DNA from 3 places in the Nonomuraea sp. NPDC049269 genome. Region 2 is predicted to be linked to each of the others. Evidence: predicted binding sites of a transcription regulator. Region 2 holds the regulator's gene; each other region holds the start of a gene.

Region 1 (3,272 bases), on a different contig from region 2:
CGAGACCGGCGTTCTCGGCGATCCAGCGCGTCGGCTCGACCAGCGAGCGGCGGACGATGGCGACACCGGTCGCCTCGTCGCCCGTCAGACCGAGGTCGTCGAGGTCCTTGGAGACGTGGATCAGCGCGGAGCCACCGCCGGAGACGATGCCCTCCTCGATCGCGGCCCGCGTAGCGGAGATCGCGTCCTCGAGACGGTGCTTCTTCTCCTTGAGCTCCACCTCGGTGGCAGCGCCGACGCGCAGCACGCACACGCCGCCGGCCAGCTTGGCCAGGCGCTCCTGCAGCTTCTCGCGGTCCCAGTCGGAGTCGGACTGCTCGATGGCGAGCTTGATCTCCTTGACCCGGTCCTCGATCGCCTTCGCGTCACCGGCGCCGTCGACGATGGTCGTGGCGTCCTTGGTGACGACGATGCGGCGAGCGGTGCCGAGTACCTCAAGGCCGACGTTCTCGAGCTTGAGACCGACTTCCTCGCTCACGACCTGGCCACCGGTGAGGATGGCGATGTCCTGCAGCATCGCCTTGCGGCGGTCGCCGAAGCCCGGAGCCTTGACGGCCACGGAGGTGAACGTGCCACGGATCTTGTTGGTGACCAGAACGGCCAGGGCCTCGCCCTCGACGTCCTCGGCGACCACGAGCAGCGGCTTCTTGGTCTGGGCGATCTGCTCGAGCAGCGGCAGGAAGTCCGCGATCGAGGAGATCTTGCCCTGGGTGAGCAGAATGTAGGCGTCCTCGAGGACGGACTCCATGCGCTCGGGGTCGGTCACCATGTACGCCGACAGGTAGCCCTTGTCGAACTGGAGGCCCTCGGTGAACTCGAGCTCCATGCCCATGGCGTTGGACTCTTCGACGGTGAGAACACCGTCCTTGCCGACCTTGTCGAACGCCTCGGCGATCAGGTCGCCGATCTTGGCGTCCTGAGCGGAGATGGTCGCGACGTTCGCGATCTCCTTCTTGTCCTCGACCGGGCGCGCGCTGGCGAGCAGCTTGTCGCTGACCGCCTTGGCGGCCTTGTCGATGCCGCGCTTGAGCGACAGCGGCGAAGCGCCGGCCGCCACGTTGCGCAGACCCTCGCGGACCATCGCCTGGGCCAGGACGGTCGCGGTGGTGGTGCCGTCACCGGCGACGTCGTTGGTCTTGGTGGCGACTTCCTTGGCGAGCTGGGCGCCGAGGTTCTCGTAGCGCTCCTCCAGCTCGATCTCACGAGCGATGGTCACGCCGTCGTTCGTGATCGTCGGAGCACCGAACTTCTTGTCGATGACGACGTTGCGGCCACGCGGGCCGAGGGTAACCTTCACGGCGTCCGCGAGGGCGTTGACGCCGCGCTCAAGCGCGCGGCGGGCGTCCTCGTCGAACGCTAGGATCTTGGCCATGCTGAAAGTCCTCTCCTAGCGTCGAAAGCCCCGGCCGCACGCGCTCAGACGAGAAGCGCGCGCCCGGGGCCCGACGCATCCGACTTACTTCTCGATGATCGCGAGAACGTCGCGGGCGGAGAGCACGAGGTACTCCTCGCCGCCGTACTTGACCTCGGTGCCGCCGTACTTGCTGTAGAGGACGATGTCGCCCTCAGCGACGTCAAGCGGAATGCGCTTGTCGCCGTCCTCATCCCAGTTGCCCGGGCCCACCGCGAGGACCTTGCCCTCTTGCGGCTTCTCCTTGGCGGTGTCAGGGATGACCAGGCCGGAAGCGGTCGTCTGCTCGGCCTCAAGCGGCTGAACCACAATGCGGTCGCCGAGCGGCTTAACGGGAACCTTGGTGGCGGTCGTCACGATCGGACCTCCCCTTCAGATTTGAATGATCTAGAAGAGGCGACCAGCGGGGCCTGCCGTCGCGGGTGTCAGACCTGCCTCGTCGCACGTTGGCACTCTCAAGGGGAGAGTGCCAACAGGAAACATATGCAAGAGGGGCTTGACAGTCAACACGAACGCGTCTGCTCAGAGCGATCAGGCCCAAGAGCTTGCCCAAGGTTGGGAGTAAATGGGGTGACACGTGCTCGTGGGGTACGGCGGATGCGTGAGTACGCACGAGTACCCGCTTTACGCGCACAGCGGACACATCAGTCCACCAGCCGTATCTGGCCAGGCAGCCGCGTCAGACCACCGCAACGCGTGCGGCCACCCGTCCCTTCACCACCGCCTTCGCGCCTACGGGGTCGCGGCCTGGAGCGTGGCGGGGAGGCGCTAGCGTGGTGTGACGTGGATCTCGACGCCTTCACCGAGTTGCTCACCCCGCGCGGGCAGCGCGCTCTGGCCGAGGCCGTCGAGCTGGTGGGGGCCGATCCGGTGGCCGCCGCGACGAGACTGCGCAGGACGTACGACGCCGCGCTCACCTCGGCCGCGCTCACCCAGGCGGGGCTACGCGACCGCGCCAGAGCCAAGTTCGGCGCCGACGCGGCCAGCATGTACTTCACTCCGCACGGCCTGGAGCAGGCCACCCGCGCCGAGGTCGGCGCCCACCGCGCCCGCCGCCTGGCCACACCCACCGACGGAACGCGGGCCACATCCGGCGAAGCGCAGGGCGCGGCCAGGGAAACGCCGGTCGCGGCCGGTGGCAGGCCTGGCTGGGCCGGAGAAACGCGGGTCGTGACCAGTGGAACGCGGGTGGTGGACGTCTGCTGCGGGATCGGCGGCGACTTCATCGCGCTGGCCCGCGCCGGGTGCCTCGTGGACGCCGTGGACCTCGATCCGCTGACCGTCGCGGTCGCCCGGGCCAACGCCGAAGCGCTCGGGCTCGGGGAGCGGGTCACCGTCCGGGTGGGCGACGCCGCGACGGTCTCGCCGGAGGAGTATGACTGGCTGTTCGCCGACCCTGCCCGCCGTACGAGCCGGGGCAGGACGTTCGACCCCATGGCCTACTCGCCACCGTGGCCGGTCGTGCTCGACCTGGTCGCCAGGGCCCCGCGGGCCTGTCTGAAGGTGGCTCCGGGGATCCCGTACGAGTTCATCCCGGCCGGCGCCGAAGCCGAGTGGGTGTCGTACAAGGGCGAGGTAAAAGAAGCGGCCCTCTGGACAGGCTCCATCGACGCCACGACCAGGGCCGGCACCCCAGACACAACCGGCGCCCCCAGAACAGACGAAGCGCCCACAATCGGCGCCACAGGTCCGATCGGCGCTGTTGAGCGGCCGGGCGATGTGGTGCCACCGGCGACGGTGCCCGGTGGTGCGGTGCGGCGGGCGACGTTGCTGCCCGGTGGGGAAACGCTCGTCGCCCGCGGGGTCGAGGCGCAGATCGGTCCCGTCGGGCGCTATGTGTACGAGCCCGACGGGGCCGCGA
Region 2 (3,272 bases):
GGCCGACGCCGAAGCGCGCGCTCGCCGGCTCCTGGGTCGCGCAGGTGAGCTGGTAGTCGCCCTTGGCCGGCGCGTTGACCACGAGGATGAGCTGCCACTTGGTGGCGCCCTCGGAGACGGTCTCGGTGCCGGAGACCTTGGCGAGCTTGGCCTGGCCGGAGCCGCCGTCGATGCGGCACGTGTAATGGACCTGGCTCGTGCTGGACAGGTACACCGCCGGCTTGTCCGCCGGATCCAACGGCACGGTGACGCTCTCGCCCGCCGCGAACGTCTTGGACGGAGCCGCCGCGGTCACCGTGTTGAACACGCCGCCCACGAACAATCCCACCCCGGCCACCACGCTGAGCAGGGCCAGCCCCCACGCGACCGCGATCCACCGCATCCGCGGCCTGATCTGCTTCGGGTCAACCTGCGGGCCGGACCGCTGCGGCATCCCGTAAGGTCCCGGCTGGTACGGCTGCCCGTAGGGGCCGGTCTGGTAGGGCTGCTGGCCATACTGGGGCTGGCCGTACTGAGGTTGACCGTACTGAGGTTGACCGTATTGCGGCTGACCGTATGGGGGCGGCGGCGGAGGGCCGTACTGGGGAGGCTGACCCTGGTAAGGACCCTGGCCCGGCGGCGGACCGTAGGAAGGGGGCTGGGAATCGTCGGTCATATCGGCCAGTGTGAGCCCTATGGGCGGCCACTCGCTAGCACCGGCGTTATCGCACCTTGTGGGCGAGAGCCGTACACTTGGCACTCGGGAACACAGAGTGCTAGACCTGTCGTTTCTTGAAAGGCACAGGTAGGAGGTGAGCGCGTGCTCGACGATAGAAAGCTGGCGGTGCTCCGCGCCATTGTCGAAGACTACGTGTCCACCAACGAGCCGGTGGGCTCCAGGGCCCTCGCCGAACGCCACAACCTGAAGGTCTCCCCGGCAACGGTCAGGAACGACATGGCCGCGCTGGAGGAGGAGGGCTACATCACCCAGCCGCACACCAGCGCGGGCCGCGTGCCGACGGACAAGGGCTATCGCCTGTTCGTCGACCGGCTCTCGCAGGTCAAGCCGCTCTCCGGGGCGGAGCGCCGGGCGATCGAGACGTTCCTCGCGGGCGCGGTCGACCTCGACGACGTGGTCACCCGCACGGTGCGGCTGCTCGCGCAGCTCACCAGGCAGGTCGCGGTCGTGCAATACCCGACGCTGACCCGTTCGACGGTCCGGCACGTCGAGCTCGTGCCGCTGCACGACCGGCGGATCATGCTCGTGCTGATCACCAATACGGGCCGCGTCGAGCAGCGCGTGGTCGAGCTGCCCGAGGTGGTGGAGGACACCCGCATCGCGCACCTGCGTGCGGTGCTCAACGCCTGCCTCGACGGCTGCGGCCTGGTCAACGTGCCCGAGTTGGTCGCCGACCTGCCGGAGCGGCTGCCCGTCGAGGACCGTCCGGTGGTGGCCACGATTCTGTCGGTGCTGCTCGAGACACTCGTCGAGCGCCACGACGAGAAGATCGTGTTCGCCGGTGCGGCCAACCTCGCCGGAGCCGACTTCTCGACCGGGCTGCGCGACGTGCTCGAAGCACTGGAGGAGCAGGTCGTGCTCATGCGGCTGCTCGGCGAGACTTCCACAGACACCCCGTCCACGCTCACCGTGCGCATCGGTTCCGAGAACCCGTTCCTCCGTGGCACGTCGATCGTCGCAACCGGATACGGTTCTGGTGACAACGAACTGGCCCGGCTCGGCGTGCTGGGTCCCACGAGGATGGACTACCCCGTGACGATGGGCGCCGTGCGCGCGGTGGCACGCTACGTCAGCCAGATCCTGGCTGCATCATAAGAGGTCGATAAGTGGCAAACAGCGACTACTACGCCACCCTCGGGGTGCGCCGTGACGCCAGTCCGGAAGAGATCAAGAAGGCCTACCGCAGGCTGGCCCGCGAACTCCACCCTGACGTCAATCCGGACCCCGCGACCCAGGAGCGGTTCAAGGAGATCACGCAGGCCTACGAGGTCCTGTCCGACGCGAACAAGCGCCAGATGTACGACCTGGGCGCCGACCCCTTCGGCGGCGCGGCCGCGGGCCAGGGCGCGGCCGGCTTCGGCGCGGGCTTCCCGTTCAGCGACATCATGGACGCCTTCTTCGGTACGGCCGGCGGCGCCCGAGGCCCCCGCTCGCGGGCCAGGAGAGGGCGCAACGCGACCATCCGCGTCGAGCTCGACCTGCGCGAGACCGCGTTCGGCACCACCCGCGAGCTGGTCGTCGACACGGCCGTGCTCTGCGAGGTCTGCCAGGGCGCGGGCGCCGCGTCGGGCACCCACCCCGACACCTGTGACATGTGCAACGGGCGTGGCGAGATCTCCCAGGTCACCCGGTCGTTCCTGGGCCAGGTCATGACCTCCAGGCCGTGCCCCCAGTGTGGCGGCTTCGGGACGATCATCCGGCACCCGTGCCAGGAGTGCTCGGGCGACGGCCGTGTGCGCACCCGCCGTACGATCAAGGTCCGCATCCCCGCGGGCGTCGAGGACGGCACGCACATCCAGCTCGCCGGCGAGGGCGAGGTCGGCCCCGGCGGCGGCCCGCCCGGAGACCTCTTCCTGGAGATCGTCGAGCGCCCGCACGAGATCTTCGAGCGGCGTGGCGACGACCTGCACTGCACGGTCCAGATCCCGATGACGGCCGCCGCGCTCGGCACCAACCTCGCCGTGGAGACGCTCGACGGTTCCGAGGAGGTCGACGTGCGGCCGGGCACGCAGTCGGGCCAGGTCATCACGATGTACGGCAGGGGCGTGCAGCGGCTCAACGAGACGGGCCGCGGCGACCTGCTCATCCACGTCAACGTGGAGACTCCGCTGCGGCTCGACGAGGCGCAGGAGGAGCTGCTGCGCGAGCTGGCCAAGCAGCGTGGCGAGGAGCGGCCGCCCGGTAAGTTCGCCCCGGGGACACAGGGGTTCTTCTCGCGGCTGAGGGACGCCTTCAACGGCCGCTGACCCGTCGTGGCACCAGAAGCTTGCGCGGGAGGGCCACCCGGGCGGTGATGCCGTGTGGCGGCGATGCGTCGAGCCACACCCGCGCGCCGAGCCGCTCGGCCAGCCTGCCGACCACGTAGTGGCCGAGATAGCGGGTGGGGGCGGCGAAGAAGCGCCGCTCGCCGCGTAGCCGGGCGTTGGCGGCGGCGCGCTCGCCCTCGGTCATGCCCACGCCCTGGTCGACGATCGCGATGTGACACTCGCCCTCCCGGGTGCTGGCCCGGATCTCCACCTCTGTGTCGGGGGCCGAGCAGGTCAGCGCGTTGTCG
Region 3 (3,272 bases), on a different contig from region 2:
CCGACGGTGCCGCGGTGATGGCGCGTACGCCGTCGCAGATCCGGTCGAGTGTGGAGGTCTCGGCGTCGTAGGCCCACAGGCCGCTGTCGCCCTCGGTGGTGAAGTAGCAGACGCCGCCCGCGTAGTGGCAGCCCTCGCCGCCGTCGAAGTGGCGGGCGTCCTCTATCTGATGGCGCGTGGCCTTGAGCAGGGCGGCGGGCGAGGGCACCGGCTTCCAGTCGCCGCCGTCGCAGAGCACCTCCAGGGTGCCCTCGGTGAGATCGCCCCAATCGCCCGGCCTGAACCGGTAGAAGCACCCGTCGGGCTCTCCCTCCGTCAGGTAGACGACCTGCCGGTCGGGGTCGCAGGCGGCGGCCTCATGCTTGAAGCGGCCCATGGCCAGGCGGGGGCGCCCGGCGCGGGTGCCGTACGGGTCGCATTCGAAGACCCGGCCGCGGTGGCCGAGCTCGCACGAGAGCCAGCTGTCCCACGGCGTCGCGCCGCCCGCGCGGTTGAGGTCGGTGCCGGACAGGATGCGGTACGCGTCCGCGATCGAACCGTCGGCACGGAAGCGGAGCGCGGACGCGCCGCCGAGCAGCGGCAGCTCGGAGTTGGACACATAGATCCAGCCGGTGTCATCGGGGAAGCACGCGCCACCGTCGGGTGCCGCGTGCCAGGTCAGCCCGGCCACCTTCTGGCCCGAGCGGGCCACGATCCGGCCGCTGAACCCCCCGGGCAAGGCCAGATCGTCGCCGCCGGGCGGCTCCAGGGGGCCATATGGGCTCATCCCGCCCTGCCGAAGCGGACCCGTGCGGAGGAGCGTCTTGCTGGACATCGTGGAGCCTCCCTCTAAGTGCCACGCTAGTCGACCTCACCGACATGAATGCCAGGGATGTGCGAGATCAAACTCTGCGCGAACCTCAGGCGTGATCCAGCGACATCGGCACGGTTGCCACCAGTACCGCCCACTTCAGCACCGCTCACTTCAGCACGGCGAACCAGCGGTCGGCCTCACTGTGGCAGCCGGGACCTCCGCAGTGTCCGCCGCGCAGAAACCTCTGCCCCGCATCGGCCACCGTCTCCGCGATCCCCGCGCACGCGGGTGGGGATCGCGGAGGGCAGGGGGTTGTCGAGCGCGACGGCGGCCCGTCCGGCCGTCGCGGTGAGGCTGAAGGCCGGGTCAGAGCGGGCGGGCTCCCGGGCCGGTGCATGGTGCCGAGGTCAGCTCTGGGCCTGGAACATCCAGTGCTGTTTGTCGATGTCCTGAGCCACGGCGATGAGCCGGTCCTGGGAGACGGGGTCCGGCTCGTCGGTCGCGGCGATGCGCTCGCGCATCCGGTTGCCGATGCTCTCCAGGATGTCCGTCATCGTCGCCACGACCTTGCCGTCCTCGATCCAGCCGTTCTCCGGCTGCGAGAGCTTGGTGGACTTGGCGACGGTGGCCGCGCGGCCGTCCGGGCTGAGTCCCAGGGCGACGGCGCGTTCGGCGATGGTGTCGGCGTGCTCGCGGGCCAGGGCGGTGAGCTCGTCGAGCTGGAGGTGGATCTGCCGGAAGTGCGGGCCGGTCAGGTTCCAGTGCATCTGCTTGGCGAGCAGTGAGAGATCGATGAGATCGACCAGTGCTCCCTGGAGGGCCGTCGCGACCGTGTTCTTCGCGTCGCCCGAGAGCGGACCGGTGATCGTAGCCATGATGTGTTCCTCCCCGTGGTTCGACATCAGGGTCTTTTGCGTAGAACACCCCACTTACCCGCAGCCTTCCGATTGACACTGCAATAATGACAGTGTAATTGTGAAGGTATGAGCGACACCTGGACCATCCGCGAGCTGGCGGAGCGCGCCGCCGACGCGTTGCGCGCCCATGCGCAGCCGCTCAACGGCCGGGTCCGCGACGTGCCCGGGGAGCGCTTGATCAGGTGGTACACCACGATCGGCCTCGTCGACCCGCCGCTGACCAGGCGCGGCAGGATCGCCCAGTACGGCAAGCGGCACCTGCTGCAGCTCGTGGCGATCAAGCGGCTCCAGGCCGCCGGGCGGTCGATCGCGGAGATCCAGACCGCCCTGACCGGCGCGACGGACACCACCTTGGAGCGGACGGCCCACCCCGAAGGGCCGACCTCGGACGAGGACATTGCCGCAGTGGGGGCCGGCCTGATCCTCAGCGAGGAGGCTCGGGGTGCGGCGGGTCACCCGAACGGTGAGGCGTCCGAGACGGAGATGCCCCAGACGGAGACGCCCGAGGCGGCGGACCTCCTCGACGACTCGGCGGCCGGGTCCAGGAGCCCGCGTGGCCGCTTCTGGGCCGAACGTCCCACCGACGGCACCGGCACCGCCCTTCCGCATCCGCGCCCCGCCGACGCTCCCCATCCCTCCAGCGCCGCCCTGCCCCCTGGCGCCACCGCTCCCGCCGATACTCTCCCGTCCCCCAATGCGGCCATGCCCGCCGGCGTTGTCTGGTCTGCCGGCCCTCCCCCGCCCAGCGGTGCCGGCCGACCCGCGCGTGCCACCCAGCCCAGTGGGGCGCTGGTGCGTGGGGTCAGGCTCGCCGACGGGGTCACGCTCGTGCTCGACGGCGCCGGCCGTACCCCGGCTGAAGACGACATCCAGGCGGTACTCGCCGCGGCGGCGCCGCTGCTGGCGCTGCTCGAAGAGAGGAAGCTGATATGAAGATCACTTCGCTGGAGCCCACCCGGTGCCTGCCGGTGCCGGACGCCGGGTTCGGCGCGCTGCGGACCGCGCGCGGGAACCTGCCCCTGGAGAGCGTGGACGTGTCCGCCGACATTTCCGGATTGGTGGCCGGGGTCGAGGTGACGCAGGGCTTCCGCAATCCGTACGACGTCACGCTGGAGGCCACGTACGTCTTCCCGCTGCCTGACCGCGCGGCGGTGACGGGGTTCAGGATGGAGGCCGACGACCGGGTGATCGAGGGCGTGCTCAAGGAGCGCGGCCAGGCCAGGGCCGACTACGACCAGGCGCTGCGCGAGGGGAAGCGGGCCGCGATCGCCGAGGAGGACCGGCCCGACGTGTTCACGATCAGGGTGGGCAACCTGCTGCCCGGCGAGCGGGTGACGGTCAGGCTCACGCTGAGCCAGCCGCTGCCGTACGAGGACGGCGCGGCCACGTTCCGCTTCCCGCTGGTCGTCGCCCCCCGCTACATTCCGGGCACCCCGCTCGACGGCCCCGGCTCCGGTGACGGCACCGCGCCCGACACCGACGCGGTGCCCGACGCCTCGCGGATCACGCCGCCGGTACTGCTGCCCGGCTTCCCCGACCCCGTACGCCTGTCGCTGACCGCG

What was found. Region 2 encodes HrcA, which represses chaperone genes, less so after heat shock. Its sites were predicted from a motif close to TTGGCACTCTCNNNNNGAGAGTGCCAA; they were not measured.
Region 1: groES (co-chaperone GroES) is a predicted target of HrcA. The motif match lies at 1,858-1,884, and genes of this name have one in related genera.
Region 3: ACGFNP_RS54330 (DNA starvation/stationary phase protection protein) is a predicted target of HrcA. The motif match lies at 1,741-1,767, and genes of this name have one in related genera.

What each region holds. Positions count from the first base shown of each region.
Region 1 covers NZ_JBICSO010000002.1:1,409,837-1,413,108, reverse strand. The annotation lists gene groL (chaperonin GroEL) at 1-1,372, opposite strand, end outside; gene groES (co-chaperone GroES) at 1,457-1,771, opposite strand; gene ACGFNP_RS16800 (methyltransferase domain-containing protein) at 2,195-3,272, shown strand, end outside.
Region 2 covers NZ_JBICSO010000007.1:661,896-665,167, reverse strand. The annotation lists gene ACGFNP_RS38660 (hypothetical protein) at 1-433, opposite strand, end outside; gene hrcA (heat-inducible transcriptional repressor HrcA) at 800-1,813, shown strand; gene dnaJ (molecular chaperone DnaJ) at 1,825-2,964, shown strand; gene ACGFNP_RS38645 (ATP-binding protein) at 2,951-3,272, opposite strand, start outside.
Region 3 covers NZ_JBICSO010000013.1:75,728-78,999, forward strand. The annotation lists gene ACGFNP_RS54325 (alkaline phosphatase PhoX) at 1-814, opposite strand, end outside; gene ACGFNP_RS54330 (DNA starvation/stationary phase protection protein) at 1,201-1,668, opposite strand; gene ACGFNP_RS54335 (MerR family transcriptional regulator) at 1,777-2,643, shown strand; gene ACGFNP_RS54340 (VIT domain-containing protein) at 2,640-3,272, shown strand, end outside.